Regions from separate parts of the Arthrobacter sp. KNU-44 genome, predicted to be linked through region 1. Evidence: riboswitches for the same ligand, from Rfam matches in the RefSeq annotation. Region 1 holds a riboswitch; each other region holds the start of a gene.
What was found. Region 1 has a riboswitch for glycine ahead of gcvP (aminomethyl-transferring glycine dehydrogenase). Riboswitches for the same ligand answer to the same signal wherever they lie in the genome.
Positions count from the first base shown of each region.

Region 2: it holds a riboswitch for glycine, as region 1 does, so the genes downstream of both, cycA (D-serine/D-alanine/glycine transporter) here and gcvP (aminomethyl-transferring glycine dehydrogenase) in region 1, are expected to answer to the same signal.
Region 3: it holds a riboswitch for glycine, as region 1 does, so the genes downstream of both, lipA (lipoyl synthase) here and gcvP (aminomethyl-transferring glycine dehydrogenase) in region 1, are expected to answer to the same signal.

Region 1 is NZ_JBPXNG010000002.1:1,232,539-1,242,819, reverse strand. Features, by position in the region: gene ACSVHC_RS06495 (sigma-70 family RNA polymerase sigma factor) at 137-970, shown strand; gene ACSVHC_RS06490 (MFS transporter) at 978-2,519, opposite strand; gene ACSVHC_RS06485 (TetR/AcrR family transcriptional regulator) at 2,602-3,150, shown strand; glycine riboswitch at 3,398-3,495, shown strand; glycine riboswitch at 3,497-3,604, shown strand; gene gcvP (aminomethyl-transferring glycine dehydrogenase) at 3,657-6,539, shown strand; gene gcvT (glycine cleavage system aminomethyltransferase GcvT) at 6,553-7,686, shown strand; gene gcvH (glycine cleavage system protein GcvH) at 8,222-8,605, shown strand; gene glyA (serine hydroxymethyltransferase) at 8,602-9,939, shown strand; gene ACSVHC_RS06460 (L-serine ammonia-lyase) at 10,147-10,281, shown strand, end outside.
Region 2 is NZ_JBPXNG010000002.1:2,281,718-2,291,998, forward strand. Features, by position in the region: gene ACSVHC_RS11635 (D-arabinono-1,4-lactone oxidase) at 1-582, opposite strand, end outside; gene ACSVHC_RS11640 (aldehyde dehydrogenase family protein) at 611-2,143, opposite strand; gene ACSVHC_RS11645 (purine-cytosine permease family protein) at 2,156-3,613, opposite strand; gene speB (agmatinase) at 3,610-4,614, opposite strand; gene ACSVHC_RS11655 (PucR family transcriptional regulator) at 4,833-6,326, shown strand; gene cycA (D-serine/D-alanine/glycine transporter) at 6,362-7,828, opposite strand; glycine riboswitch at 7,880-7,988, opposite strand; glycine riboswitch at 7,990-8,087, opposite strand; glycine riboswitch at 8,283-8,383, shown strand; glycine riboswitch at 8,384-8,483, shown strand; gene gcvP (aminomethyl-transferring glycine dehydrogenase) at 8,535-10,281, shown strand, end outside.
Region 3 is NZ_JBPXNG010000002.1:2,619,858-2,630,138, reverse strand. Features, by position in the region: gene ACSVHC_RS13305 (M20 metallopeptidase family protein) at 1-526, shown strand, start outside; gene ACSVHC_RS13300 (MFS transporter) at 553-1,845, shown strand; gene ACSVHC_RS13295 (MFS transporter) at 1,928-3,214, opposite strand; gene trmB (tRNA (guanosine(46)-N7)-methyltransferase TrmB) at 3,317-4,240, shown strand; gene ACSVHC_RS13285 (hypothetical protein) at 4,257-4,736, opposite strand; gene ACSVHC_RS13280 (hypothetical protein) at 4,841-5,806, opposite strand; glycine riboswitch at 5,940-6,038, shown strand; glycine riboswitch at 6,040-6,143, shown strand; gene lipA (lipoyl synthase) at 6,193-7,218, shown strand; gene ACSVHC_RS13270 (methylenetetrahydrofolate reductase) at 7,235-8,047, shown strand; gene ACSVHC_RS13265 (anti-sigma factor family protein) at 8,083-8,799, opposite strand; gene ACSVHC_RS13260 (sigma-70 family RNA polymerase sigma factor) at 8,796-9,296, opposite strand; gene ACSVHC_RS13255 (COG4315 family predicted lipoprotein) at 9,451-10,005, shown strand; gene ACSVHC_RS13250 (DMP19 family protein) at 10,120-10,281, opposite strand, start outside.

The sequences.
Region 1 (10,281 bases):
CACGCATTGTTATTTTTCAGATGGTATGTTCACTGAATACATGTCTGTTCCGTGTAATCTTCGGCACGTTGCATCGTCTCAGCAGCTCGCCCATGAAGCCTTGGAATCAGGCTTGGCAACTCAATAAACAGGTCTCATGGGGGGACTAATTTTGAATCGCGAAGAACGCAACGAGTTGGTGCTGCAGCACTTGCCGCTCGTTGGCTATTTGGTGTCGGAGCTCTGCGCGAGAGCTTCTCATTTGTCGCGCGACGATTTCGCGTCGGTAGGGTCCGTGGCGTTGATAACGTCTGCCGATTCCTTCGATCCGAACCTCGGAGTCCCCTTCGGCGCCTTTGCGCGCCGCCGGATCGTCGGAGCCTTTGCGGACGAGATGCGGGCCAGCGACTGGGCCACGCGCTCTGCGCGCAAGCGCATCAAGGAAACCATGTCGGTCCAGGAGACGCTGTCCGGCGTCCTTGGCCGCACGCCTTCGGTGGCCGAAACCGCATCAGCCCTGGGTGTCGAACGTAGCGTGGTGGAAGCCGCCCTTGCCGATGCCGCAAGGACCCTGTCGCCGCTGGATGACGTCGCAGTGGACACTGTTGCCGCGGACACCATCTCCCCGGAGCACTCGGTCCTGGCCGATGAGCGCCTCAAGTACCTTCGCGCCGCCGTCGACGCCCTGCCGGAAAAGATGCGGTACGTCGTCGAGGAGATCTACTTCGGTGGGCGGACAGTCAAGGAACTCGCTGAGGAACTCGGTTCCACGCACGCCGCGGTCTCCCAACAGCGTGCCGAGGGCATCCGGCTCATGCGCGATGGACTTTCCGCACATTACGCGGACGATCCGGAACAATCCTTTGAGCCCCAATCGCGCATTACGGCCCGACGTCGGCACGACTACCTGTCGACCCTCGCCACCGCCACTTTGGGCGGAATTACCCGTAGTTTCAGCTCGGCAGATGCTGCCTTGAACCGAGCGGTCTAGACTCCGCCTACTTTGCGGTCGGCACGCGGCGGAGCACGACGGCGGCAAGGACTGCCGCTCCCGCCATCAGTACCAGCCCGATCGCCGCCGTGATGTGGACGCCGGATTCAAACGCCGCACGCGCGGCGGATGTCAGGGCATCGCCCATAGGCTGGGGCAGCGTTGCCGCGGTGTCCACGGCTCCGGCGAGCGTCTCCCGCGAGCGTTCGGCCGCGTGGCCGGACAATTCGCCTGGAAGCAGCAAGTGGTGTTGGTAGGACGCCGTCAGGATGGAGCCAAGGACGGCTGTGCCCAGCAATGAACCGAGCTCGTAGCCCGTTTCGGAGATCGCCGATGCAGCGCCCGCCTTGTCGGCAGGAACCGCGCCGAGGATCAGGTCGTTGGAGATGGTCTCCGCCGAGCCAACCCCGATGGCCAGCAGTAGGAGTGCCGTCAAAAGGTACCCCGGACCCTGGCTGTGGTTGCCCAGGGCGGCCACGAGGTATCCAACTGCGCTCAGCGCCAAGCCCGATGCCACCACCAGGCCCGGGCGGATCCGCTTGACCAGCGGAACCACCACCAGGCCCGCCACGATGGTGGCCAGCAGCGCCGGAACCATCGAGATCCCCGCCTGCATGGGGGATTGGCCTTCCACGAGCTGCAAATGCTGCGCGAAGAAGTAAATGAAGCCGGTCATTGAGAACAGGGACAAGACGTTGGCCGTGATGGCCGTGCTGAAGACCTTGTTCCGGAAAAGCCGTACGTCCAACATGGGCGATGCCAAAGAGCCCTGCCTCCGGACGAAGACGATTCCCATGGCCAGGCCGAACGCCATGAAGGCCGCGGGTCCAGGGCCAAAACCGTGTACGGCGGCCTCTTTGATGCCATAAACCACGGGGGCCATGGTCAGGATGGACAGCACAACGCTGGGAACGTCCGGCTTGCCCGGGTTGCGATCCTTGGACTCGGGAATGAGGGAGGGGCCAAAGGCGAGCAGGGGCAGCAACAATGGCACCGCAACCAGGAACACGGCACCCCACCAGAAGTGCTCCACGAGCCAACCGCCGAAGATCGGCCCGAGGGCTGCGCCGCCGGAGAATCCTGCGGCCCACACTGCCACGGCGAGCCGGCGGCGGTTCGGGTCCGGGAAGATGTTGCGGATCAAGGACAGCGTGGACGGCATGAGCATGGCTCCGAAGATGCCCATACTGGCGCGTCCGGCGATGAGCCATTTAGCCGACGGCGCGAAGGCGGTGGCCGCGGAAACGGCGGCGAAGCCCGTGCTGCCGATCAACAGCAAGCGGCGACGGCCGATCCGGTCTCCCAGGTTTCCCATGGACACCAATAGGGCTGCAAGCACCAGCGGGTAGGCGTCGACGACCCACAGCAGCTGCACGCCCCCTACTTCCAAGGACCGGGCGATTTGCGGCAGGGCGAATGTCAGCGCCGTATTGTCCACAGCCACCAGCAGCACGGGGAACATCAGGAGTGCCAGGGCAGCCCAATCGCGCCACGGGGCGGATTGGATCGAAGGGGTGCGGGGGTGCTGGGTTGTGGACGGCGTGAACATGGAGATAACTGTACCGTCTGGACGGTATAGTTTCAATCTGACTCATCGAACTGCCGCATCGAACTAAGGGATGATGGACACCATGCCGCGAAAACCTATTGCCCGGGACGCTGTCCTGGATGCCTTTGAAGCCCTCCTGATCGAGGTGGGGGAGCGGGCTGCGACCCTGGACGCCGTCGCCAAGCGCGCAGGCGTCTCCAAGGGCGGCCTGCTCTACCATTTCCCCAACAAGGAAGCCATGATCAGCTCCTTGCTCGAACGCATGGACGGGCTGGCTGCTCTGGATATCGAGGCAATGAAGGCAGCCCCCGAAGGTGCGGCCGCGTTCTTCATCAAGTCTTCCCTGTGGGCGGATACTCCGTTGGACCGGGTGTTCGTGGCCGCCACGCGGCTCGCGGAAGTAGCCCATGAAGAAACCCGCAGGCGTTTCGCCGGGATCCAGCAACAATGGCTCGATGTGCTCGCCGAGGAAGTGGGGCCCGAGATGGCCAAAGCGGTCCGGTACATGGGCGATGGACTTTACTTCAACGCAATGCTTGAAGGCGGCGCCGGTGATACGGAAGTCAAGGCCAGCGCGAGGAGCGCCGACGTCGGTGCGCTGCTGGCCGCCGTCGAACGCCTCCGTGACTGAGGGTGCGGCCCAACTGTCCCCACCGCCACCCTCGCCTCGCAAGCTCGGCCAGGGAACCCTGGCGGCGTGGGCCCCCGCAGTTGTTGTCGTTTAGAGGCTCCAAAACGACATCTAGTGCGAGTTAGTTGGGGAAGTCGGGCGGGGGCGGTGACCACATTTGCGGACGCGGGCAGTCCGTAGGACAATTGGGAGTTGTGGCAGCCGTCACCGGCAACCACGATCTCATTCACATAACTGAATACGCCTTTGATCTGCGGCGGGAGAGTCCTGCAGGCATGTGATGCAGGCGCCGTAGGAGCAAATCCTCCCCAGGAATCTCTCAGGCCCACGCACCGCCGCGGCAAGGCAACTCTGGAAAGCAGCGCGCTGACGCGCGCTCACCGACGGTGCAAGCGGAACAGTGCCACAAGCACGGTTTCGCGGAAACTCTCAGGTCCAATACAGAGCGGGGAGGAACCCGATTAGCTGTGGCGCACCCTGCGCCGCCTTATTTATGGAGTTCCTTCGTGACGGTTAGTTCAACCTCCACTACGTTCGTTGACCGGCATATCGGCACCCGCCGCCAAGCCGACATTGACATCATGCTCAAGTCTGTTGGCTACGACAGTGTCGATTCGCTCGTAGACACCGCGGTTCCCAATGACATCCGCCAGGACGTCGCGCTGACGCTCCAGAACGCCCTCAGCGAGGTGGAAGTCCTGGCTGAACTTCGCAAGCTGGCGGCCAAGAACAAGACGGCCGTGCAGATGATCGGCCAGGGCTACTACGACACCGTCACTCCGCCGGTGATCCGCCGCAACATCCTCGAATCCCCGGCCTGGTACACGGCCTACACGCCGTACCAGCCGGAAATTTCCCAGGGCCGCCTCGAAGCCCTGCTGAACTTCCAGACCATGGTCCAGGACCTCGTGGGCCTGCCTATCGCCAACGCCTCACTGCTGGATGAAGCCACCGCGGTTGCCGAAGCAGTCCTCATGATGCGCCGCGCCAACAAGAACAAGACGGCCCATGACGGCAAGACCGTCCTCGACGCCGACTGTCTCCCGCAGACCATCGCCATCGTGAAGGGCCGCGCCGAGGCGCTCGGCTTTGAGGTGGAGATCGCGGACCTGTCCCAGGGCCTGCCCGACGGCGACATCAACGGCATCGTGCTGCAGCAGCCGGGCGTTTCCGGCCGGGTGTTCGACCACTCCGCCGTGATTGCCGCCGCCAAGGAACGCGGCGCCCTCGTCACCGTCGCCGCGGACCTCCTCGCCCTCACCCTGATCACGCCTCCGGGTGAGCAGGGTGCCGACATCGCCGTCGGCTCCACCCAGCGCTTTGGCGTTCCGCTGTTCTTTGGCGGCCCGCACGCCGCGTACATGGCTGTCCAGAAGGGCCTCGAGCGCTCGATGCCGGGCCGCTTGGTGGGCGTTTCCAAGGACGACGCCGGCACTCCCGCCTACCGCCTCGCCCTGCAGACCCGCGAGCAGCACATCCGCCGCGAGAAGGCGACGTCCAACATCTGCACCGCGCAGGCCCTGTTGGCCATCGTGTCCTCGATGTACGCCGTGTACCACGGCCCCGATGGCCTGAAGGCGATCGCCGAGACGGCCCACAACCACGCCCGCACCCTGGCAGCGTCCTTGAAGGCCGCGGGCCTTGAGGTCCTGCACCGCAGCTTCTTCGACACCGTCACCGTCCGCGTCCCGGGCAAGGCTGCGGGGATCGTTTCTGCCGCCGAGGCCAAGGGCATCAACCTGCGCGGCATCGACGCGGACACTGTCGGCGTCTCCGTCGATGAGACCACAACAAAGGAAATCGTCGGCGGCGTCCTTGATGCTTTTGGTGTCGTCGCCGCCTTCGGCGCGACGGTGTCCGGTGACGGCGAGGGCTTCGCGCTGGAGGCCGCTGTCGAGCGAACTTCGGACTACCTGCAGCACCCGGTGTTCAACACGCACCGTTCTGAAACCCAGCTGCTGCGCTATATCCGCAAGCTGTCGGACCGCGACCTGGCGCTGGACCGCACCATGATCCCGCTGGGTTCGTGCACCATGAAGCTGAACGCCACCGCCGAGATGGAAGCCATCTCCTGGCCGGAATTCGCCTCGATCCACCCCTTCGCCCCGGATTCCCAGACCGAGGGCTGGCGCGAACTGATCGAGGATCTGGAAGCTGACCTGACGGAGATCACCGGTTACGACCAGGTCTCCATCCAGCCCAATGCCGGTTCCCAGGGCGAACTCGCGGGCCTGCTGGCCATCCGCGGCTACCACCACTCCCGCGGCGAGGCCCAGCGCAACGTCTGCCTCATCCCGGCGTCCGCCCACGGCACCAACGCCGCCTCGGCAGTGCTGGCCGGCATGAAAGTGGTCGTGGTGGCCACCGCGGCCGACGGCACGATCGACCACGCGGACCTGCAGGCCAAGATCGACGCCACCGGCCGTGCTTTGTCTTGCATCATGATCACTTATCCGTCCACGCACGGCGTGTACGACGCCGACGTCCGCGAAATCTGCGACTCGGTGCACGCGGCCGGCGGCCAGGTGTACGTGGACGGCGCCAACCTCAACGCGCTCGTGGGCCTGGCCCAGCCGGGCAAGTTCGGCGGCGACGTGTCCCACCTGAACCTGCACAAGACCTTCTGCATCCCGCACGGCGGCGGCGGACCCGGCGTTGGCCCGGTCGCGGCCAAGGCGCACCTTGCACCCTTCATGCCCGGCGACGCCAACAAGGCAGCACACGAAGACGGCGCTTCTTTGCCAGGGACTGGCGTGGCCATCTCCGCCTCGCGTTACGGCTCCGCCGGCGTCCTGCCGATTTCCTGGGCCTACGTGAAGCTCATGGGCGGCGAAGGCCTGACCGAGGCCACCAAGTCCGCGCTGCTTGCCGCGAACTACATCGCCTCGCGCCTCAACGAGTACTTCCCCGTTCTCTACACCGGTGAAGGCGGGCTCGTGGCCCACGAGTGCATCCTGGACCTGCGCGAACTGACGGCTCGCACCGGCGTTACTGCTGAGGACGTGGCCAAGCGCCTCATCGACTACGGTTTCCACGCTCCCACCCTGGCGTTCCCGGTGGCGGGCACCCTCATGGTGGAGCCCACCGAATCCGAGGACCTCGGGGAGATCGACCGATTCATCGAAGCCATGATCACCATCCGCAAGGAAATCGACCAGGTCGCGAACGGCGACTTCACGGTGGAGAACAGCCCGCTGCGCCACGCACCGCACACCGCGGCCGCCGTCGTCTCCTCGGACTGGAACCGTGAGTACTCCCGCGAGCAGGCCGTCTTCCCTGTCCACCTCAAGCAGGACAAGTACTTCCCGCCCGTCGGCCGCATCGACGGCGCCGCAGGCGACCGCAACCTGGTCTGCTCCTGCCCTCCGATCGAAGCCTTCGAGAACTAAAGGACTCCTCACGATGACTGAGAACTACACTGCGCTCTACGAAGAGCACAAGAAGCTCGGCGCTTCCTTCACCGATTTCGGTGGCTGGCAGATGCCCCTGAAGTACTCCTCCGAACTGGCCGAGCACCACGCCGTCCGCCAGTCCGCAGGCCTGTTCGACCTTTCCCACATGGGCGAAGTCTGGGTCAGCGGCCCGGACGCGGCCGCTTTCCTGGACTACGCCTTGGTGGGCAAGATCTCCGCCATGTCGATCGGCAAGGCCAAGTACTCGCTGATCTGCCAGGAAGACGGCGGCATCATCGACGACCTCATCACCTACCGCCGTGGCGATTCCAAGTTCCTGGTGGTTCCAAACGCCGGCAACGCCAAGGTTGTTGCCGAGGCACTGGCGCAGCGGGCTGCCAACTTCGACGTCGTCGTCGAGGACGCCTCCGCAGCGACCTCGCTGATCGCCGTCCAGGGTCCCAAGGCGGAAGAAATCCTCCTGCGTTTGGTCCCGGCGGAACAGCACGCCCTGGTCACCGAGCTGAAGTACTACGCCGCCGTCGAGGTGCCCTTCACCTTTGCCGGGAGCATCACGGAACTGCTCCTCGCCCGCACCGGTTACACCGGTGAGGACGGCTTCGAAATCTTCGTGGACAACGATGCCGCCGCCGCCCGGTGGCAAGCAATCGCGGCAGTTGCCCAAGACGGCGAGCTGATCCCCGCCGGCCTGGCCTCGCGTGACTCCCTGCGTCTCGAAGCCGGCATGCCGCTCTACGGCAACGAGCTCTCCCGCGAAGGCAACCCCTTCTCGGCGGGCCTGGGCCCGGTCGTCTCGCTCGCCAAGGAAAGCGACTTCGTAGGCCGCGCCGCCCTCGAAGCCCTGAAGGCTGAGGGCGCCGGATCCACCAGCGGCCGCAAGCTGGTTGGCCTCAAGGGCCTGGGCCGCCGCGCCGGCCGCAGCCACTACCCGGTCCTCAAGGACGGCGTAGTGGTCGGCGAAGTCACCTCCGGCCAGCCCAGCCCCACCCTCGGCTACCCCGTGGCGTTGGCCTATGTCGACGTCGAACACGCCGAGCCAGGCACGGCCCTGGACGTAGACCTGCGCGGCAAGGCTGAACCGTTCGAGGTTGTCGCACTGCCGTTCTATAAGCGGGTTAAGTAGGCCGTGTCGCCTTAAGCCCGTCGGCTTCGGTGGGTGGCTGGGAGCCGCGGGACGGAAGAATCCTCCGCGTGCTCGGTCGCGAAGACGCCCGCTGGGCGGACGTGACGCTCCCGGTGGGTTGCGTGACCGTGGTTGCGTTTAGCCCGTCGGGTCCGACATCCTCTGCATGCTCGGTCGCGAAGACGCCCGCTGAGCGGACGTGTCGCTCCCTTAGACGCATGCTGCCGGATGCCGGCACCCGATGGGGCCCTGCATCTCACCTGCGGCTCAGCTCACCTCCGGTTTAGCTTATGGAGGATGAGCTACCTGCCGAGGGTGAGGCCCACGGGAACCACGGGCCCATAACTGAATCCCGAAGGGCCAGCGTTCTTTTCCGGAACGGTGAGCCCCGAAAACTGAACAAGCCTCTAGCGGTGGGGGAGCGGCATCCGGCAGCGTGCGTCAAAGCGACGAAGGAGCAGCACGCAGAGGATGGCGGCCCCCGCCGCGTAACCTGACCACAACTGTTTTCTTAGACCAACGCAAAGGAAAAAACATGGCAAAAGTTGCACCTGAACTCCAGTACTCCGACGAGCACGAGTGGGTTGCCCGCGAAGCCGGCAATCTTGTGTCTGTCGGTATCTCGGCCGTGGCCACCGATGCCCTCGGCGACATCGTGTATGTTGACTTGCCCGAGGTCGGTTCCGCTGTGACTGCGGGGGAGACCTGCGGCGAGGTGGAGTCCACCAAGTCCGTCTCTGACCTGTACTCCCCGGTGACGGGGGAGGTCACGGAAGTGAACTCCGCCGTCGTCGACGATCCTGCGCTGATCAACAACGATCCGTATGGTGCGGGCTGGCTCTTCAAGGTGTCCGCCGAGTCCGACGGTCCGCTGCTTTCCGCCGAGGAATACGCTTCCAAGAACGGTGGCGAGCTGTGAGCGCCGCGACCGGGGCCGCGGGCACCGAGAACATTGTGTTCGAGCAGGTCGTTTCGCCGTCCCTGGACGCGGTGTTGTCCGTGCTGGATCCGGAGATCGCGGCGAAGATCGACGATGAGCTGAACCGCCAGCGGTCGGGCCTGGAAATGATCGCCTCCGAGAACCACACCGCGGTGGCCGTGATGCAGGCGCAGGGCTCGGTGCTGACGAACAAGTATGCCGAGGGCTACCCGGGAAAGCGCTACTACGGTGGCTGCGAGCACGTGGACGTCATCGAGCAGCTCGCGATCGACCGGGTGAAGGCCCTCTTCGGTGCCGGGTACGCGAACGTGCAGCCGCACTCCGGCGCGCAGGCGAACGCCTCGGTGATGCACGCCCTGATCAAGCCGGGCGACACCATCATGGGCTTGAACCTGGCCCACGGCGGTCACCTGACCCACGGCATGCGGATCAACTTCTCCGGCCGCCTGTACAACGTCATCCCGTACCAGGTCCGTGAAGAGGACCACCGGATCGACATGGCCGAGGTGGAGCGCCTGGCGCTGGAGCACAAGCCGGCACTGATCGTGGCGGGCTGGTCCGCCTATGCGCGGCAGCTGGACTTCGCGGAGTTCCGGCGGATCGCGGACCTGGTGGGCGCGTACCTCATGGTGGACATGGCGCACTTCGCCGGCCTCGTGGCCGCGGGGCTGCACCCGTCCCCGGTCCCGCACGCGCACGTGACGACCTCGACGACGCACAAGACCCTCGCGGGTCCGCGCGGGGGGATCATCCTTTCCAACGATGCCGACATCGCCAAGAAGATCAACTCCGCGGTCTTCCCGGGCCAGCAGGGCGGCCCGTTGGAGCACGTGATCGCCGGCAAGGCCGTGGCCTTCAAGATCGCCGGCTCGGAAGAGTTCAAGGAACGCCAGGAGCGTGTGCTGGCCGGTGCCCGGATCCTGGCCGAACGCCTCGTCCAGGACGACGTCACGGCCAAGGGGATCTCCGTGATTTCCGGCGGCACCGACGTGCACCTGGTGCTCGTGGACCTGCGCCACTGCGAACTCGACGGCCAGCAGGCCGAAGACCGCCTCGCAGCGATCGAGATCACCGTGAACCGCAACGCGGTTCCCTTCGACCCGCGCCCGCCGATGGTCACCTCCGGCCTGCGGATCGGCACCCCGGCACTGGCCACCCGCGGTTTCGGTGAAGCGGCGTTCCGCGAGGTTGCGGACATCATCGCCGAGGCACTGATCGCCGACGCCGGCGCGGACCTCTCCGGCCTGCGTCACCGCGTGGAGGCACTCGCCGCCGCGCACCCGCTCTACCCCGGCGTCGCGAACCTCAGCTGAGGCTCTCTTTTGGGCCGTTGGGTCCGGCCAGCGTGTCGGAACCAACGGTCCGTCGGGGCCGGCATCCTCTGCGGGCTCGGGCGCGAAGACGCCCGCTGAGCGGACGTGACGCTCCCTTAGACGCCCGCTGCCGGATGTCGGTCCCAAAGGGGCCGCGCCGCTCACCTCACCCACCGTCCCCGTGCATATATCTAGTTAGGAACCGACATGGCTGTTGGCGTCTTCGATCTTTTCTCTATTGGGATTGGTCCTTCGAGTTCGCATACCGTGGGGCCGATGCGGGCTGCTGCGGTCTTTGCAGGTGAGCTGAAGGAGTCCGGTGCCCTGAAACGGGTGGCGTCC
Region 2 (10,281 bases), 1.0 Mb from region 1:
GAAAATCCCAAGCGTACCTAAAGCCACCTGTGCCGCTCTGAGTTCGCGGAGCTGCCCTTCGCCGATTTCGACGATCTCGCCGTAACCATTGATCAGCTTCACCCAGCGGAGGCTTGACGAGAAGCTCCCCAGATCCTTACCGGAGCCGTGGGTGCTGGTTGAGAGCGCCCCCGCAATCTGCTGTTTGTCGATGTCGCCTTGGTTGGCCAGCGCGAGGCCTTGCTCCCACAACGGATCGCCGAAGGCATTGATCGTGGTGCCGGCAAGGGCTCTGGCACGCCGCCGGACGGGGTCGGTTCCGGTGATCCCGGATAGTCCGGACATGTCCATCAGGACGCCCCCCGTCTGGACCAGCGGCGAGGACGAATGCCCTGAGCCGACCGCCCGCACGGGCAAGCCTTCGCGGATCGCGAAACGAACGGCGTCGAGCGCTTCTTGTTCAGTCCGAGGCCGGACGGTGAAGGCCGGCGTGGCGCTCTGGTTCCCGCCCCAATTGGTCCAGGTGACGTCTGTTCCGAAAGGGCCCGGCGGGGTTGCCGCGCGCGGCGAGACTGATGTGTGGGGAAGGTTCGCGGTGGTCATTGCTAAGCTCCGTTGCTTGTTTGAACGCTCATGCGCCGTGGTTGATCATGACGTGCTTGGTGCGGGAGTAATCGTCCAGGGCGTAAAGGGAGAGGTCCCGGCCGTAGCCGGATCCCTTGAATCCGCCCCACGGTACCTCGCAAGCCAACACCAAGTGCGAATTGACCCAGACCGTACCGAAGTCGAGTTGCTTTGGAACGCTCAATGAGAGGCTTGAATCCCGGGTCCATACCGAAGCGGATAGTCCATAAGGGCTTTCGTTCGCCCGAGTGATGGCCTCTTCAGTGGAATTGAAAGTCTCGACGGTGACCACAGGGCCAAAGATCTCGTGGGTGGCAACATGCGCCCCGGCCGGGACGTTGCTGATGACCGTGGGTTCGATGAAGTAACCCGGGCCTTCCAACGCAGAACCGCCGATGGCCATGTGCAGGCCAGTAGCTCTTGCCTCGGCGAGCGATTCCTTGACGCGTTCGAAGTGTGGGCGGGAAATCATGGGTCCGATTTCCACATCGTCCCCTGCCTCCGGGGCCCCGACCACCAGGGTGCTGACTTCGCGCACCAGGTGTTCCGTGAACTCTGCAGCCACCGACTCGTGCACAAGAACGCGGCATGCAGCGCCACAGTCCTGGCCGGCATTCCAATAGCCTGCGTTTCGCACGCCGGCCGCGGCAGCCCGGAGGTCGGCGTCGGGAAACACAACAACCGGAGCCTTGCCGCCGAGTTCCAAATGGACGCGCTTGACTGATTTGGCCGCCGTCTCCGCCACGGCCTGTCCGCTGACAACGCTCCCCGTCAAGGCGACGAGGGCAACGTCGGGGTGTTCGGAAATCCGCTGTCCGACGGTCCGGCCCTGTCCCGTCACGACATTGAGGATTCCGTCCGGAATGCGTCCGGCCAGAAGTTCTGCAAGTTTGAGGGTCGAGAGCGGCGTCTGCTCGGACGGCTTGAGGACGATGCTGTTTCCGGCGGCCAAGATAGGCGCGATCTTCCAGGCAGCCATCAGGAGCGGGTAGTTCCACGGAGTGATGACGCCGACCACGCCCACGGGCTCCCTGAGGATCACCGAGGTGTGCCCGGTTGCATAGTCGCCGCCAGCCATGGACGTCAGCGTGCGGGACGCTCCGGCCATGAAACGGAAAGTGTCAATGGTGCTGGAGACATCGTCCTCCGCAACGGTTCGCGGCTTGCCCGTGTTGGCGGACTCGATGATTTCGAAGGCTTCACGATTGGCTTCAATGATGTTGGCGATAAGGTTCAGGACCTCGGACCGCTCCTTCGGCGTGGTGGCGCCCCAGGATTTCTGCGCAGCCACGGCTGCTTCAACAGCAACGTCAACATCTGCGGCTGTGCCGGCCTTGACGGAGGCGATGACCTGTTCAGTGGTGGGGTCTACGACTTCGATGAAGTGGGTGGAAGAGCCCGGAACAAACGATCCGCCAATGAAGTGCCCGCCGGGAGGCAGAGGCAGTGGCAAGATGCCTGAGACCTTGTGGGACGCGGGGGAGTTGTTGCCTTCGCTGACGCGGCGGACGGTGAACTGTTCGGTGTCAATGAGTGTCATGATTTTTCGCTTTCAGATGAGGTCAGCTGCAAGTACGGGAGTTGGAACGGGCTCGGCTTCCGGCTTCTTTCGAAACGTGCGTGCCGCGACGTAGTAGAGCGGAGCAACCACGACGAGGCCGATAATCCAGGAGAGGTCCACACCGCCCATGGCCGCTGCGACGGGCCCGGTGTAGATCGCTGTTGCCGAGAATGGAAGCTGGACCAGGGCACCTGCCACGTAGGAACCGATCGCTACCCAGTTGAAGCGGCCGTACACTCCGCCGTCGCGCTTGAAGAAGTCCTCAACCCTGTAATCGCCGTGCCGGAGAAGGTAGTAGTCCACCAGGTTGATGGCCGTCCAGGGAACCAGCACGTACATCAGGAAGGAGAGGAAGTTGGTGTAAAAGAGGATGAAATTGTCGCGTGCGAACAGCGAGATCAGGAGCGCGAATGTAAAGAGGATGATTGCCGCGACGCTTCGGGTCTTGGCTCGAGGCAACCAGTTCGGCTTGAACGTCTGCCCAATAGTGAGGCTGCACAGGACGCCGCAGTAGAGATTCATGGCGTTCGACGCTGCAACGCCGAGGCAGAAGATTCCCACGACTGCCAGGGTCCATGGCTGGAGCAACGCTCCCATGCTGCCGACGATTTCCACGTTGCCAGCGTCTGCGCCCATCGTGACCGCCAGGGTTCCCACCAATGCACCCAGGATCATCGGGAAGAGCGTGCCCAGGACGCAGCCTGAGTAGGAGGCCCAGAACGCCGGGGCCGAGCCGGTGCCGTGCGGCATGTAGCGGGAGTAGTCCGAGACGTAGGGAGCGTAGGCGAGTTGCCACAAGGCGGATACGGAGACGGTGGCCATGAAGCCAACCCAGTTGAAGTTTCCCTGGTACAGGAAAGTGGCGGGCAGGCCGTGGACGAACATGATCCAGACGAAGGCCAGAAGCAATGCCAAACCAGCCACGATGCTGAGGAAGCTAGCGTAGGCGTGGATGAGGCGGTAGCCGAAAATCGTGGCAACAACGCTCACGACGCCGATGATGATGATTCCTGCGTCAACACTGATGTCCGGGCTGACCGCGGCCATTGCTTCGCCGCCGAAGACAAGGTTCGCGGCGAAGAATCCGACGTACATGATCACCACGATGACCACGATCAGCAGCGCCCCGAAGGAGCCGAATTGGCCGCGGGTCTGGATCATCTGCGCCACGCCCAATTGCGGTCCCTGGGCGGAGTGGAGCGCCATGAAGATGCCACCGATGACGTTTCCAAGGATGATTCCCACGATGGCGGGTACAAAGCTGAGCCCGAACACCGTTGTTGCGAGTCCGCCGGTCACGATAGTCATGATCATGATGTTGGAACCGAACCAGATGGTAAAGAGGTCCCGGGCTTTCCCGTGGCGTTCATTCAGCGGGATGGGCTGGATGGTCTTGTCTTCGAGCCGGGGCACTTCGGTGGCCGCGGCGGGATTGCTTCGGGTGCTCATGATGCGGTCCAGGAGGCTGCTTGCAATTCGAGGAGAGCGTTGGCGGAGGCCTTGCCGCGATTAACCATTAGCGCGAGGAGGTCGAAGACGAGGGTGGCCGCGGCTACCGTGGTGATGTCTGCGTGGTCGTAAGCCGGAGCGACCTCGACGACGTCTGCCCCGACGATGTTGATGCCGTTCAGGCCGCGGAGCAGTGCCAGAAGTTCGCGCGAGTGGAGCCCGCCCATCTCGGGAGTACCGGTGCCCGGCGCGTAGGACGGGTCCAGGACGTCGATGTCGATGGAGACGTACACGGGGGTGTCGCCGAGCCGCTCCTTGACCTGTTGGATGGCTGCTGGAACGCCGATGATATCCAGGTCCGAGCAGCGGATGATTTGGAATCCGAATTCGTGGTCGCGGAGGAAATCGTTGCGATCGTAGACCGGCCCGCGGATGCCGACGTGCATGGACCTATCTTCCACCAGGAGACCTTCTTCGAAAGCCCGCCGGAAGATGGTTCCGTGGGTGACGGGCTGGTCGAAGTAAGTGTCCCAAGTGTCCAGGTGGGCATCGAAGTGCAGCAACGCGACCGGCCCGTGGACCTTGTTCAAGGCCCTGAGCATCGGGAGGGCGATAGTGTGGTCGCCACCGATCGAGATGAGCTTCTTGTCCTCGCCGATCAGGGGGAGTGCCTGCTCTTCGATTTCGCGGACGGCACGGGTGATGTCGTAAGGCGTGCAGACGATGTCGCCAGCGTCGACAACCTGGACTTCGTACACAGGCTCGACGTCCAGTTCGGGGTGGTAGCCAGGACGCAGCAGCCGGGAGGCTTCGCGGACTGCGGCCGGACCGAACCGGGCGCCTGGCCGGAAGGACGTTCCGCCGTCGAACGGCACGCCGACGATCGCAATGTCGTAGTCCGGAACGCGGTCGATTTGGGGGAGCCTGGCGAAGGTGCCGAGGCCTGCATACCGGGGGACTTTTGTTGCGTCGACGGGGCCGATGGGCTTGTGCGTTGTCATTCCAGGATCCTTTGTGCAGTGCTGCCGGGCGGCGATGCCCGCAGCGTTTCGGTGTTGGGATGGGGTGCTCGCCGTTGAGCGGGAAGTAGGTAATCCAATTCTTAGTGACGTGCATCACGGCGTATAGCGGTAGATTGACTACAAATGGCCGGGGCTCTTATACATATGTCTAAGGGGCCCTGAATAGTCCGGAAACCAACGCGCTGGGAGCATATTTCATGGCGATTACAGTGGCTGAGCTCGTGGCGGAACCCCAGCTCGGACTCACGCTTTTGGCCGGATCCACAGGCAAGCACAACCGAATCGCCTGGGCACACACTTCTGACCTGCCGAGGCTGTGGGAATGGGTCACCGGCGGCGAACTGATGATGACCAACGGCCTGTCCATCCCGTCCGACGCCCAAGGCCAAGTAGCGCTCGCCGAGGCGCTCGTCGATGCAGGGGCCAGCGCCCTGGCCATCGGGGAAAAGATGCATGCCCCGGAGTTGTTGCCCGAGTTTCTGGCGGCCTGCGAGCAGCTGCCGCTACCGCTGATTAGCATTCCGTATCCATTGCCCTTCATCGCTATCGCGCGAGCGGTGGCCGAGGCCTCCTTGTTGGAGGAATCACGGCGGCTGCGTCAGACGGCCCGGGTCTATGACCTGCTCCGTACGGCGGGAACATCCGGGGACCATTGGCAGGGCCTTATCCAAGGCCTCGAGGCCGAGCTCGATGCGGATCTATTCGTCGTGGACCGGCGCTGTCTTCATCCCTGGCATCCGGATGGTGAGCCTCTGCCGGACTTCCTGGAGGCGGAATTGGCCCCCTTGACGGGGCATATACCCATGACCGGGAAGAAGTTCCAATGGCATCGGCTGCGGGACCGGCACGTGTTGATGATGGACATCCCTACCCACGCCAATGCGGTGCTGGTGGTGCTGCCGAAAAGCGATCCGCACCCTGACGCCGTCGTGCTTCTGCATGCGGCAACGGTGCTGGGGCTGGAACTCTCACGGTCGGCCCTGTCCTTGGAAGGCCGGCATCGCCTGGCGGGCGAATTCCTCTTGCAGGCGTTCGATGGACGTCTCGGGCTCGCGGAACTGGAGGTCAGGCTCGCCGCTCTTGATGTTCCGGCGCAGAATTTGGTGGTTGTTTCGATAGGGGACGACGACGGCGAGCGGCTGGCGAACATTCACGTCGAACTGTGGCGTCACGGCCTTCAGGCCGCTTGCCTGAGGCGTTTCAACACACTTCATGTGGCGATATCAGCAGCGGTGGCCGATGACGTATTGATCCACTGCGCAGGGCCCGAGGTTCGGATTGGCATCAGCTCCCCTACGTCTGCGGGTGGCATCCAACGAGCACTGCAGGAATCGCTGTGGGCGCTCGGTTCAGCGAAAGGCAATGCCGTAAACCTGTCCCGTTACGCCGAGGGGCCCTCGTGGCTGGGGCTCACCAGTTTCGAGGAGGGGGCGGCGTTGGTTCAGCGGCTGCTCGGCCCGATCTTCACGTATGAACAGAGCCAGGAAGGCGATCTCATCGTGACTTTGAAAACCTACCTGGACGCCCAGAGGTCGTGGCAAAAGACTGCCGCGGCGCTCTTCGCCCATCGACAAACCATCATTTACCGCATCCGGAAAATCAGCGAGTTGACGGGGCTCGACATGACCGAAACATCCACGTTGGCCCAGCTTTGGTTTGCGCTCCAGATACATGAGGCCATGCATAAGTGAACCCCCACCCCGCAGAGGTGGTTGTCATTGTCCGCCTAGGCGCCCGCGCGGAGGGGCACGTCTGCGGCATCCTGGTCCGACTGGAGCTCGTCCTGGAACCTCGCGTAGCGGGCCAGGTGGGCTGGACGGCGGCGCAGGAAGAACCACGCGACACCGAGCATGATGAACCAGGCCGGCGTGACCAGCAGTGCCGTCAGCGTGTCCGACTGGGTGGTCAGCGTCCAGAGCACAAACGCGAAGAACGCGAAGACCACCCACACCATCACGATGCCGCCGGGCATCTTGAACGTGGACGCGATGTGCAGCTGCGGGCGACGACGACGGAATGCGATGTAGCTGGCCAGGATGATGGACCAGACGAAGACGAAGCAGACGGCCGACACGGTGGTGACCATGTCAAAGGCCTTGCCGACGTCCTGTCCCGCGTACATCAGGACGACGCCGGAGAGCAGCAGCACGCAGGAGAGGAACAGGGCGTTGCGGGGAACCTTCCGCCGGGACAGGCCGCTGAAAAGGGCCGGGGCGTCGCCCTCCTGGGCTAGGCCGTACACCATGCGCGAGGTCGAGTAGATGCCGGAGTTGGCCGAGGACATGGCCGAGCTCAGCACCACCAGGTTGACCACGGTGGCGGCTGCGCCGAGCCCAGCCAGGGAGAACATGGCGATGAATGGGCTGTGGCCGGCGGCGAACTGGGTCCAAGGAGTGACGGACATCAGGATGATGAGGGCGCCCACGTAGAACAGGAGCACTCGCACCGGGATGGAGTTGATCGCTCTGGGCAGGTTCTTCTCCGGGTCCTTGGCCTCTGCCGCAGTGGTGCCCACTAGCTCAATGCCCACGAATGCGAAGACCGCGATCTGGAAGCCGGCCACGAAGCCCATGAATTCGTGGGGGAAGAAGCCGCCGTGGCTCCAGAGGTTGGTGAGGCTTGCCGGTCCGGCCTCGGACTGGAACCCGCTGAAGATCATGAACAGCCCTACAACGATCAGTGCTGCAATCGCGATGATTTTGATGAGGGCGAACCAGAATTCTGTCTCGCCGAAGGCCTTCACCGTGGTCAGGTTCAGCAGCAGCAGGATCGCGATAGTGGCCAGGCCCGGGATCCACAGCGGGAGGCTCGGCCAGAGCTCCTTTGAGTAGCCCGCAATGGCAATGACGTCCGCGATGCCGGTGATCACCCAGCAGAACCAGTAGGTCCAGCCGGTGAAGAAACCTGCCCACGGACCCAGAAGGTCTGCGGCAAAGTCGCTGAAGGATTTGTAGTGCAGGTTGGACAGCAGCAGTTCGCCCATGGCGCGCATGACGAAGAACAGCATGAAGCCGATGATCATGTACACGAAGATCACGGACGGGCCGGCCGCGGAGATGGTCTTTCCGGAACCCATGAAGAGGCCTGTGCCGATGGCGCCGCCGATCGCAATCAGCTGGATGTGCCGGTTGCTGAGCTGCCGATCAAGATGGGGTGTTTCACTAGCTATGGCGGGCGGGTGATGAATCGTCATGAGGAACTCCATCGTTCAAGTGGCATTAGCGTGCCACGATGATTCGGGGTTCCTCCCCGCTCTGTATTGGACCTGAGAGATTCCGCGGCCCCGTGCTTTCGCATGGTTCCGCTTTGCACCGTCGGTGAGCCCGGAGTTCCCGGGCTGCTTTCCAGAGTTGCCTTGCCGCGGCGGTACGGGGGCCTGAGAGTTTCCTGGGGAGGATTTGCTCCTACGGCGACTGCAGAATGTACCGGCAGGACTCTCCCGCCGCAGATCATCAGCGTATTCAGTTTGGGTGATGCCCGACTCAGTGTGGGATAGGTCACCAAGGAATGTCAACTCCGGCTATGCTTCGTGATCTCCTCGATTGATGATCCTCTGCCGACGGCTATTTCCGATACCTGATGTTGCCCCTGCGTTGACATTGTGTGTATGGTGTGAGCCGAATCACCCCAAATCTGAATATGCCTTTCGAACCGTGGCGGGAGAGTCCTCCCAGTCATCAACCGGGCAGGCGCCGTAGGAGCAAATCCTCCCCAGGAATCTCTCAGGCCCCCGTACCGCTGCGGCGAGGCAACTCTGGAAAGCAGCCAGGCTTCGGTCCGGCTCACCGACGGTGCAAGCAGGCAACCAAGCCTGCGGAATCTCTCAGGTCCGATACAGAGCGGGGAGGAACCCAAACCGAAGCCGTGCCATTGCGGTCGGCCCTACCTTGGAGTTCCTTTTGACTGTTCAATCAACCCCCACCGCTTTCGCAGACCGACACATCGGCGCACGACGGCAAATCGATGTTGGCATCATGCTCAAAGCTGTCGGCTACGACTCCGTTGACGGCCTGGTGGATGTCGCTGTCCCCGATTCCATCCGCCAGGATGTTGCACTTAGGCTGTCCAAGCACGGCACCGACGCCCTCAGCGAGGTGGAAGTCCTGGCTGAACTTCGCAAGCTGGCGGCCAAGAACAAGACGGCCGTGCAGATGATCGGCCAGGGCTATTACGACACCGTCACTCCGCCGGTGATCCGCCGCAACATCCTCGAATCCCCGGCCTGGTACACGGCCTACACGCCCTACCAGCCGGAAATCTCCCAGGGCCGCCTCGAAGCCCTGCTGAACTTCCAGACCATGGTCCAGGACCTCACGGCATTGCCGGTGGCCAACGCGTCCCTGCTGGACGAAGCCACCGCCGTCGCCGAGGCCGTATTGCTCATGCGGAGGGCCAACAAGTCCGCCTCTGCGGGCAAGACCGTCCTCGACGCCGAATGCCTCCCGCAGACCATCGCCATCGTGAAGGGCCGCGCCGAGGCGCTGGGCTTCGAGGTGGAGATCGCTGACCTGTCCCAGGGCCTGCCCGACGGCGACATCAACGGCATCGTGCTGCAGCAGCCGGGCGTTTCCGGCCGGGTGTTCGACCACTCCGCCGTGATTGCCGCCGCCAAGGAACGCGGCGCCCTCGTCACCGTGGCGGCGGACCTCCTCGCGCTCACGCTGATCACGCCTCCGGGTGAGCAGGGTGCTGACATCGCCGTCGGCTCCACTCAGCGCTTTGGCGTACCGCTGTTCTTCGGCGGCCCGCACGCCGCGTACATGGCTGTCCAGAAGGGCCTCGAGCGCTCGATGCCGGGCCGCTTGGTGGGCGTTTCCAAGGACGACGCCGGCACTCCCGCCTACCGCCTCGCCCTCCAGACCCGCGAGCAGCACATCCGCCGCGAGAAGGCGACGTCCAACATCTGCACCGCGCAGGCCCTGTTGGCCATCGTGTCCTCGATGTACGCCGTCTACCACGGCCCCGATGGCCTGAAGGCGATCGCCGAGACGGCCCACAACCACGCCCGCACGCTCGCCACCGCGCTCAAAGTCGCCGGCCGCGAACTCGTCTCCGATTCCTTCTTCGACACCGTCACCGTCCGCGTCCCCGGCAAGGCCGGGAAGGTCATCGCCGCCGCCGAAGCGCGGGGCATCAATCTGCGGATCATCGACGCCGACACTGTGGGCGTCTCCGTTGACGAAACCACGACGTCGGAAGTGCTGTCCGCAGTGGCCGTCGCCTTTGGCGCCGGTCCCTTGAAGACCGCTTCCGGCTTCGAGTTGCCGGAGGCCGTGGTCCGCAGTTCTGATTTCCTGCAGCACCCGGTGTTCAACACGCACCGTTCCGAAACCCAGCTGCTGCGCTACATCCGCAAGCTGTCGGACCGCGACCTGGCGCTGGACCGCACCATGATCCCGCTGGGTTCGTGCACCATGAAGCTGAACGCCACCGCCGAGATGGAAGCCATCTCCTGGCCGGAATTCGCCTCGATCCACCCCTTCGCCCCGGATTCCCAGACCGAGGGCTGGCGCGAACTGATCGAAGATCTGGAAGCTGACCTGACGGAGATCACCGGGTACGACCAGGTCTCCATCCAGCCCAACGCCGGTTCCCAGGGCGAACTCGCGGGCCTGCTGGCCATCCGCGGCTACCACCACTCCCGCG
Region 3 (10,281 bases), 1.4 Mb from region 1:
GCAGTTCAACATGTTCGATCCCGTAGTCCTGACCGTGGGAGTGCTGCAGGCCGGCACCAAGCGCAACATCATCCCCGAATCTGCCCGATTCGAAGCCACCATCCGCACTTTCTCGGAAGCCTCCCGCGAGCGGATGATGACCTCCATCCCGCAGCTCCTCAAGGGCATCGCCTCCGCGCACGGCCTGGAGGTGGACGTCGACTACCGCGGCGAATACCCCATGACCGTCACTGACGAGGACGAGACCCACACCGCCGAGAACGTCATCTCCGGCATGTTCGGCGATTCGCGACTCTCCCGCTGGGCCACGCCCATCAGTGGCTCGGAGGATTTCTCCCGGGTTCTGGCCGAAGTTCCGGGAACCTTCGTGGGCCTCAGCGCAGTGCCGCGGAGCGTGGACCACACCACCTCAGCGTTCAATCACTCCCCGTACGCCACGTTCGACGACGGCGTCCTCTCCGATGGTGCGGCGCTCTACGCAGAGCTCGCGGTCTCCCGCATCGCCACCCTCGCCGCCGGCAACTAACCATCAACCCAGCCTTGGAGCAAGATATGACCGCCACCGTTGGCACTTCAGCCACAGTCCAGGTTCACAAATCCCATCTGCGAACCCTCATCGGCACCGGCATCGGCAACGCCGTCGAATGGTACGACTGGGCCATCTACGCCACGTTCTCGCCTTTCATCGCCAGTGCGCTCTTCAGCAGTGCCGACCCCACGTCCGCGGTCCTCTCCACCCTGGCGATCTTCGCCGTCGGATTCGTGGCCCGGCCGTTCGGCGGCTTCGTCTTCGGTTGGATCGGCGACAGGATCGGCCGCAAGACGTCCATGACGTTCGCCGTCGGCCTCGCGGCTGTCGGCAGCCTGCTGATCGGTATCGCGCCGACATTCCAGGCGGTCGGAGCCTTGGCTTCCGTCATGCTCCTGGTGGCCCGCCTCATCCAGGGCCTCGCCCACGGTGGCGAGCTGCCGTCGTCGCAAACGTACCTGTCCGAAATGGCACCCAAGGAAAAGCGCGGCTTCTGGGCAACGCTTATCTACACCTCCGGCACCGCCGGCATTCTGGCCGGAACCCTGCTGGGCGCCATCCTGACCGGTGTGCTGAGCAAGGCCGACATGAACGCCTGGGGCTGGCGCGTCCCGTTCCTGGTGGGCGGCGCCCTAGGCGTCTACGCCTTGGTCATGCGGGCCAAGATGAAGGAGACCGAGGCATTCGAAGCCGAGGTGCCCACGGAAAAGCGCGAGCCCATGTGGCCGCAGATCGTCAAGTACCGCAAGCAGGCCCTTCAGGTTATCGGGCTGACCGTTGGCCTCACCGTTGTCTACTACATCTGGGGCGTCGTGGCGCCGAGCTACGCGGCCAGCACACTCAAGATGGACCGTGGAGCAGCCCTGTGGGCCGGCGTCATCGGCAACATCGCGTTCATTGCGTCGCTCCCGTTCTGGGGCAAGCTGTCCGACCGCATCGGCCGCAAGCCCGTGCTGATCATGAGCTCTGCAGGTGCGGCTTTGCTGCACTTCCCGATGACGTGGCTCCTGAAGGATTCGCCCTGGCAGCTGGCCGTTTCGATGTCTGTGATGTTGTTCTTCATTGCCGGCAGCGCCTCGATTGTCCCTGCCGTGTACGCCGAGCTGTTCCCGACCAAGATCCGCACCGTCGGTGTCGGCGTCCCGTACTCCATTTGCGTTGCGGTCTTCGGTGGCACGGCCCCGTACCTGCAGACGTGGCTCGGCAGCATCGGCCAGGCCAATATGTTCAACGTGTACGCCGTGATCCTGCTGGCCATCGGAATCGCGTTCGCCTTCATGATCCCGGAAACCAAGGGCAAGGACCTGACGCACTAAACTCCCCCCGCTTGAACCCAACTGACTCGCAGTTGTTGTCGTTTAGAGCCCTCAAAACGACAACAACTGCGAGCTAGTTGGGCTAGCCGACGTAGCGGTTCCGGCCCGCGCGGAAGCCGAAGAAGGCCGCGAGGGATCCCACCACGAGGAACAGGATGCCGGCCGCCGCGAATCCGCCGGTCGCTTGGTGCAACTGGCCGACCATCAGGGTTCCCGTGGAGCCCAAGCCATAGCCGACGCCCTGCATCATGCCGGAAAGGTGCGCCGCGGTATGGGAATCGCGGGTACGCAGCATGATCATGGTCAACGCCACGGCCGTGAGGCTCCCTTGGCCCAGGCCCAACAGCCCGGTCCACACCCAGATCAGGTCCGTGGGGCCGAAAATACTCAAGGCGAAGCCGCCGCCGGTCATGAGCGCCACCACGGTGTTGATGACTCGCTGGTCCTTGAAACGTGCCGCGAGCCCAGGAGCGATGAACGAACCAAGCATCTGCAGCACAATCGACACGGACACGATCAAACCGGCCGTCCCGCCGTCGATCCCACGATCACGCAGGATCGGCGCCAACCAGGCGAACACGCTGAAGGACATCATCGCTTGCAACACCATGAAGATGGTGACTTGCCAGGCGACGACGGAACGCCAGACGTTCGTACCGCCGTCGGCCGCGCTGTGCCGGACGGGATGCTGGCGGATCGCGAGCGGCAGGAAAAGCAAGAGTACGACGGCGGCGGGCAGCGCCCAGAACCACAGCGCCGAGGTCCAGTGCCCGGCCGCGGTAAAGACGGGATAGGTGAAACCGGCGCCAAGCGCGGCAGACGCGCAAATCGCCGTCGTATATAGCCCGCCCATGAGCCCAAGGCGATGCGGGAAGTCACGCTTGACTACGCCGGGCAGCAGTACGTTGCATAGCGCGATCGCGGCGCCGCACGCCGCGGTACCGGCAAGGAGGGCCGGTAAGTGCCCGGCGCCGGCGAGGTCCACAGGACGGAGCAGCAGCCCCGCTGTCAGCACTGCCATCGCGCCGAGCAATACTCTCTCGGCACCGAATCGGCGGGCCAGGATCGGCGCCAGCGGCGCGAAGACGCCCAACAAGGTCACCGGCACAGTGGTGAGAACCACCACCGCCCAGCCCGGCAGCCCGGCGTCGGCGGTGACTTCCGGAAGGACTGCCGAAAAACTCGAAAAAACCGTCCGCAGATTCAGGCCGATGAGCACCAGGCAGATCCCCAGGAAGACGAGTCCGCCGCGCGTCTTGACCTGCGTGGGCTCGGCGGCGGGAAGCTCGTCGATCTCGGCGTCGACGAGGATCTCGGGGACGCCGGGGTGCGGCTTGGTGTTCTTGGGGGAGCCTGAAGCGGGGGTCACCAACCCATTCTGGCAGTCACACCCGTGCAGGGCGGCCTCGTGACGGGGTCGTACGCAAGTTCCGCCGCGGGCGTTTGGTCCTGCAACGGTATTCTGGAGGAGATGAGTGAAACCCCAGATTCCCCCGAAACACCGCAGTCTTCGCGCCCCGTGACCCCGGGCAGCCAGGCCTCCTTCGGCACCTATGGTGGCCGGCCGGTCAGTTTCGTGCGCCGCGGGACGCGCCTTCAGGGGCGCCGCCAAGCAGCGTGGGAAGAGCACTCGGACCGCTGGGCCATCCAGGTTCCGCGGCATGTCGCCAACACATCCGTGCACCCGGACTACGTGTTCGACGCCGAAGCCGAGTTTGGGCGCAAAGCACCGCTGATCGTCGAAATCGGTTCGGGACTCGGCGACGCCGTATGCCACGCGGCAGAAGAGAACCCGGACAAGGACTTCCTCGCAGTGGAGGTCTACACCCCAGGCCTGGCCAACACCATGATCAAGATCAACAGTCGCGGACTCAGCAACGTCCGCGTCGTGGAAGCCAACGCCCCCGAGGTCCTGGCCACCATGCTCCCCGCGGGCTCGGTCAGCGAGCTCTGGGTCTTCTTCCCGGACCCGTGGCACAAATCCCGGCACCACAAACGCCGCCTTATCCAGCCCGCGTTCGCCGAACTCGCTGCGCGGTCCCTCGGGAAGGGTGGCCTGTGGCGGATCGCCACAGATTGGTCCAACTACGCCATCCACGTCCGCGAGGTCCTTGCAGGCTCTACCGAGTTTGAGAACGTGCACGACGGCGAGCGGACCGGCGCAGACAGCCCCCTCACCCAAGTGTGGGAATCCGGCGTCGAATCCATGGTGGGCGGGGCCCCCGTCAAGGAAGGCCGCGCACCGGTCAGCACCGAGCACACCGGCCCCAACGAGGGAGTGGATCACATGGGCGGATGGGCTCCGCGCTTCGATGGCCGCATCCGCACGAGTTTCGAAAACAAGGCCCACGAGGCCGGACGCATGATCTTCGACCTTAGCTATCGCAGGATCTAACCAGGGGTGGAAGCGGTTATTTCGGGAAGAGCTCCGCGTTGATCGAGGCGGACGCCACGATCCCCTCGAGTGTTGCCTGTGCCGTATTCCAGCTCGACGAAGGCGCCTCCAGCGTCATCAAATAGGCCTCGTGGGGAGCAACCGTGATTGCCATGATCTCGACGGTTTCGCCGTCGCTGGGGGTGGCCGCCGTCATGAAACGCAGCACCGGGACCTGTTCGTACGGGCCGAAGGTCTGCTGGGTGGCCGTCGGCGCGAACAGCGCGCCCGTGTCGAGGTTGGCGATCAGCTTGTCGGCCGTGGGCGCCGCCGTGTTCGGCACCGCGGTCAGCCTCGGCCCGGCCGGGGTCTGGGCAGTCAGGTCCGCTTCCGTCCCGGCCAGCACGATCCCGCCGAGGGTGGGCAGTACCCGGTTCGCCCACCCCGCCGGCGGGGTCAGGGTGAGCCCTGCGCTTTGCGGCGGCCCTGATCTCGTTACCTGGGAAGAGGGAGGCATCACCTGAGAAGAATTGGGGGAACTAGGCCGGGGCCCCTGGCAGGCCGCGAGGGCCACTGACGTTGCTGTGAAAGCGACGAGGACGACGAGGATCCGGCACGGAGTCACGACGCCGCCCCCTTGGTGACCGCGAAGTCCCGTCCCAGGAGGTAGAGCAGCAGGCGACGGCCCGCCAACAGCGCTGATGCACGTGCAGCAGCATCCGGACCGGTAACCCCGTTGTAAGCCATGCGCAGGATGATGGGCATGCATGCCCGGACGCCCGGGAACCTGGGCCTCCCATCCGAGCCGTCCGACGACGCCAGCAGACCGGCTTGGAAGACCAGGGCATTGGCGACGTCGTCGTTCTTCGAGAAGAGCCCCCTGAAGGCGCCTTCAATCGCTTGGGCGCCGCTGGTATTCAGACCTTCCGTAGCGGGCACGCTAGTGTGCCCGGTGCTCTCCAGGGCTTGGAGGATGGCCGCTTCCGCCGCGGCCTCATTCGAGTCGGTCGAGGCGGGCGAGCTGGTCGACGTGGGCGAGCCGGTTGGCGTCGCCGCGCTGGTGGGCGTCACCGAGCCGGTGGGCGTCGCGGTGGCTCCGGCACAGGCCTTGGTCGGGCCACCGGTAGCGGTCCATGTGGCGTGGCTGGAGGGATTGGCAACGTCGTGGGTCGTCCCGGTCAGCGTCCCGGCCGAGATGGTGGCCTCGTACTCGCCTTCGAGGGTGGAGCCGTTGGCGCGCTGGGCGTTCCACACCACGATCACGTCGACGTGGTCGCCGGTAACGTTTCCGGTGAAGGTCCCGCTGAGGCTGGTGTCGCCGGCAGTGCCGCTCACCTGGTTGCCGTTCTGTTGGAAGGTGAACGTTAAGGTCCGGGAGCCGCCCTGGACCGTCGTCCAAGTACCGCTGATGTCCCAGCAGGGCGTGGCCGCAAGAACCGGGGAAGCGGTACTGATGCCGCAAAACAAGACTGCCAGCACCGACAGGGCGGCGAGGACCTTCGGTGCGGCTCGACCCGAATTGTGCATCGAAATGCGGAGGGGAGCTGTTGAGGTTCCTGCCATGGCGTCGACCTTTTCGACGGTCATCCGGCAAGGATGTCGGATTCCTTGGCGCCAAGGTACATCAGCCAACGTCAGGAATCAATGACTCAGCTCTTTGCGTGCCGCACAGGCACCGGATACCATGTGAGACGTGTCACCGAAAGGTGGCACGCGCTTATGATCTGCGGCGGGAGAGCCCTGCCGGTACGTTTCAGCAGGCGCCGTAGGAGCAAATCCTCCCCAGGAATCTCTCAGGCCCATGTACCGCCGCGGCAAGGCAACTCTGGAAAGCAGCCCGGGCAACCGGACTCACCGACGGTGCAAGCGTCCAGCCGCGAGGCGGCAACGCGGAAACTCTCAGGTCCAATACAGAGCGGGGAGGAACCGAATCATCGTGGTGCGTCCGCGCCACCTGAATTATGGAGTTCCTCATGACCCTGGCACCTGAAGGCCGTAAGCTGCTGCGCGTTGAACAGCGCAACAAAGCCGTCCCGGTCGAACGCAAACCCGAGTGGATCAAGGCCAAGGTCCAGATGGGCCCGGAATTCGTGGGCCTGAAGAACCTCGTGAAAAAAGAAGGCCTGCACACCGTCTGCGAGGAAGCCGGCTGCCCGAACATCTTCGAGTGCTGGGAAGACAAGGAAGCGACCTTCCTGATCGGCGGCTCCGAATGCACCCGCCGCTGCGACTTCTGCCAGATCGACACCGGCAAACCCTCCCCCGTGGACATGTTCGAACCCACCAAGGTCGCCCGCTCCGTCCAGGCCATGGCCCTGCGCTACGCCACCGTCACCGGCGTCGCCCGCGACGACCTGGAAGACGAAGGCGTCTGGCTCTACGCCGAAACCGTCCGCAAGATCCACGAACTGAACCCCGGCACCGGCGTCGAACTGCTCATCCCCGACTTCTCCGGCAAACCCGAACACATCCAAGCGATCTGCGACTCCGCCCCCGAGGTCTTCGCGCACAACGTCGAAACCGTGCCCCGGATCTTCAAACGCATCCGCCCCGCGTTCCGCTACGACCGCTCCCTGGACGTCATCACCCAGGGCCGGGCCGCCGGCATGGTCACCAAATCCAACCTGATCCTGGGCATGGGCGAAACCCGCGAAGAGATCTCCGAAGTCATGACCGACCTGCACGCCGCAGGGTGCGACCTGATCACCATCACCCAGTACCTGCGCCCCTCCGAACGGCACCTGCCCGTGGACCGCTGGGTCAAACCCCAGGAATTCGTCGACCTCGCCACCGAAGCCGAGGAAATCGGCTTCCTCGGCGTCATGTCCGGCCCCCTGGTCCGCTCCTCCTACCGCGCCGGACGCCTCTGGGCCACCGCGATGCGCAAGAAAGGCCGCGAAATCCCTGCCCACCTCGCCCACATCGCCGAAGGCATCCAGGACTCCGGCACCACCCGCCAGGAAGCCCGCACCCTCCTCGCACACCACGCGACGGCCTGATCGGCAAGGAGCCAGCATGTTCCCCACCCGGATTGAAATCATTCCCTCAGACGGAATCGTTGAGAAAGTCCAGGCCGCAGTGCCGCTTTCCACAACGCTCACAGTCACCTGCTTGCCCCATCACGGCATCGCGCGGACCATGGAGGCTTCCGTCAAGCTCAGCCTCCTGGGCTACAACGTGATTCCGCACGTCTCGGCGCGCGGGCTGGAGCACAGGGCGCAGCTTTCCGGCATCCTCCGGGACTGCGGGGCCGTCGGGATCACGGAGGTCTTCGCCATCGGTGGAGACGGACCTCTTGGTGCCGGCCCCTACCGATCGAGCCTTCCCCTCTTGGCGGACATCGCCGAGTACACCGGTGGCACCATCACAGCGGGCATCGCCGGTTACCCCGAGGGGCATCCTTCCGTGAGCGGGCTGGACTTGCTGGACGCACTGTTGGCCAAACAACACCTGGCGACGCACGTTGTCACGCAGATGTGCTTCTCCACCCCGACGATCCTCGACTACTCAGCACTCCTGCGCCGGGAAGGCGTCGAGCTTCCCGTATGGGCTGGGATTGCCGGGGCAGTTCCCCGGACCAAACTGCTGGCCCTGGCAACCCAGATCGGCGTCGGGACATCCCTGAAGTTCCTCAGCAATAAAGGAACCCTCGCCCGCAAGCTTCTCGGCGGAGACAAGTACTCACCGCAAGGCCTGGTTTCCGAACTCACTGCGCACCCGGACGGCGTCGCGGGAATACATCTCTACAGTTTCAACCGACTGGACATGCCCACCTGGGAGCGAAACGACCTGCCCGATCCTGAAGCCAGCGAACCTGCGTCCGCCTGACCGCTCACCGCTGACCACCTAGGTCCTGGGGACCCCTAGCTCCCCGGGACCGAAATCACGGCGACGGTCTTCTGGTTGTCATCGCGCAGTTCCACGCCCGAAATCCCGGCAAGCTGGACCGGCGTCGCGCCCGTGACCTTGATGTGGCCGCTGGACGTCGCGGTCCAACCGCAGGCCATTTCTTCCGTGCCGTCGCGACCCTTGACCCACAGGTACATCGTGCCTTGCGGCGGCATGCTGCGGCCTTCCAGTTGCAGCTCGGTTCCCCACGCCTTCCTGACGAGCCCCACAGTGAGCTGCAGGCCGTTGTCCGTCTGCACCGAGTAGCTGGCGTCAGGTTTAGGTGGCTGGTTCAACACCGGCCCGGCCAGTATGCCCAAGCCAAGGCAAGCGGCGGCCACGGCACCCACCAGAGCCGCCCACCGGCGTCGCGATTTCCGTCGCCGTGCTGCCATTTTCAAGAGAATCGGCTGCGGGAGCCTTTCCGAAAAAGCCCCCATTAGTGAGCGAGCGTCGGAAGCAGCGGGCGGAACTGCAGCGGAGGGCTCGACGGCGGGCCGCCCGGCGGCGAGCGCGACGGCGTCGGGCACGGGGACGGCGTCGAGGAGGGCCGGAAGGCTCTCCAGCTCCCCCAGCTCGAGCCGGCAATCAGCGCAGCGTGCCAAGTGCTCCTCGAAAACCCGGGCCTCGGCAGGTTCGAGGCCGCCGAGCAAGTAGGCGCCCAGCAATTGGTGAAGTCCGGTTTCGTTCACCGCTGCACCCCCATTTCATCGAGAATCGTGCGAAGCGCCCTGACGGCGTAGAAGGCCCGGGATTTCACCGTGCCGCTGGGGATGTTGAGCCTCAGCGCGGCCTCGTTCACCGTGAAACGTTCGTAATGCAGGGCTACCAGAACCTCCCGGTGTTCGGTGCTGAGCCGCAGGAGCGCCTCCTCCATGAGGACCCGGTTGAGGAGCTCGTCCACCCGCTCGGTGGCCTCCTCCGGGTCCGCCATGTCGCGTTCGGCAGCCTCTGCCGGGCGCCGCTGGGCCTTGCGGTAGTTGTCGATGATGACATTGCGGGCAGTGCGGAACAAATAGCTGCGCAGGCTGCCGGTGATCTGCGGGGCGTGTTGCCACACGCGAAGGATGGTTTCCTGCACCACGTCCTCAGCCAAGTGCGCATCCGGCGTGCAGCTCAGAACGAAGCGGCGCAGCGCTGTGCCGTGGTCGCGATAAATCGCGGCCACCACATCCTCGTCGAGCGGCATCGGCGCCTCCTTGGTGCTCGGCTTCCCCTTCTCCTGCGATACGACGTGCCCGCCACGAAAAAGGTTCAAGCCCCCTGAACCATTCTTCACCTGGCGGCGTCGTACGGGTTAGCTTCCGGCACGTCCACGGCCGGTGCAAGCGAAGGAGCAAACCATGAAGAAGCAACTCGGCACCGGGCTCGGCATTCTTGCTCTGGCCATCGCCCTCACTGGCTGTGGAGGAAGCCCCGGCTCGTCTTCCACGTCCTCGAGCGCCACCAGCCCCAGTTCCGCGGCGTCGGCGAGTTCAAGCGCTCCGGCGTCGAGCACTCCTGCTGGAGCGGCGGAACTGAAGACGGCGTCGTCGAGCGTCGGCGAGAGAGTGGTTGCTGCGAACGGCAAGAGCGTCTACTTCTTCGCGAAGGACGTCAAGGGTTCCGGCAAGAGCGCTTGCACCGGCGGCTGCGCCACCAGCTGGCCCGCCGTGACAACGACGTCGAAGACGCCGGCGGTTGACGGGGTGGGCGGAACCATCGGCACCATCCCCACGGCAGACGGCAAGATGCAGATCACCATCAACGGGATGCCTATCTACTTCTTCTCCAAGGATGAAGACTCCAGTGACACCTACGGCCAAGGCGTGGGTGGCGTGTGGTTCCTGGTCAGCCCATCCGGTTCCATGCTCACCCCGAGCAGCAGCACCCCAAGCGGCAGCAGCATGGGCTACTAAAACCCTCGCTCACTTTTGCACCCCAAAAGGCAAACGCTCGCTCAGATCTTTCCGGACCGGCCGGAAGATCTGAGCGAGCGTTTGTCGAAAAGGCCTCAAAGGTGAGCGGGCGTTTTAGGCGTCTTCGAACTCTTCAGCGTCCTCGAACTCGACGGCCGCGATGATTTCCTTCGTCTCAGGGTGGATCATGAAGGCTTCGTCGTCCTCTTCGATCATGATGTAGTTGCCGTGGTCCGTGGTGAAGTGCCAGGCGAGGATAGTCTCGCCGTCGTGCTC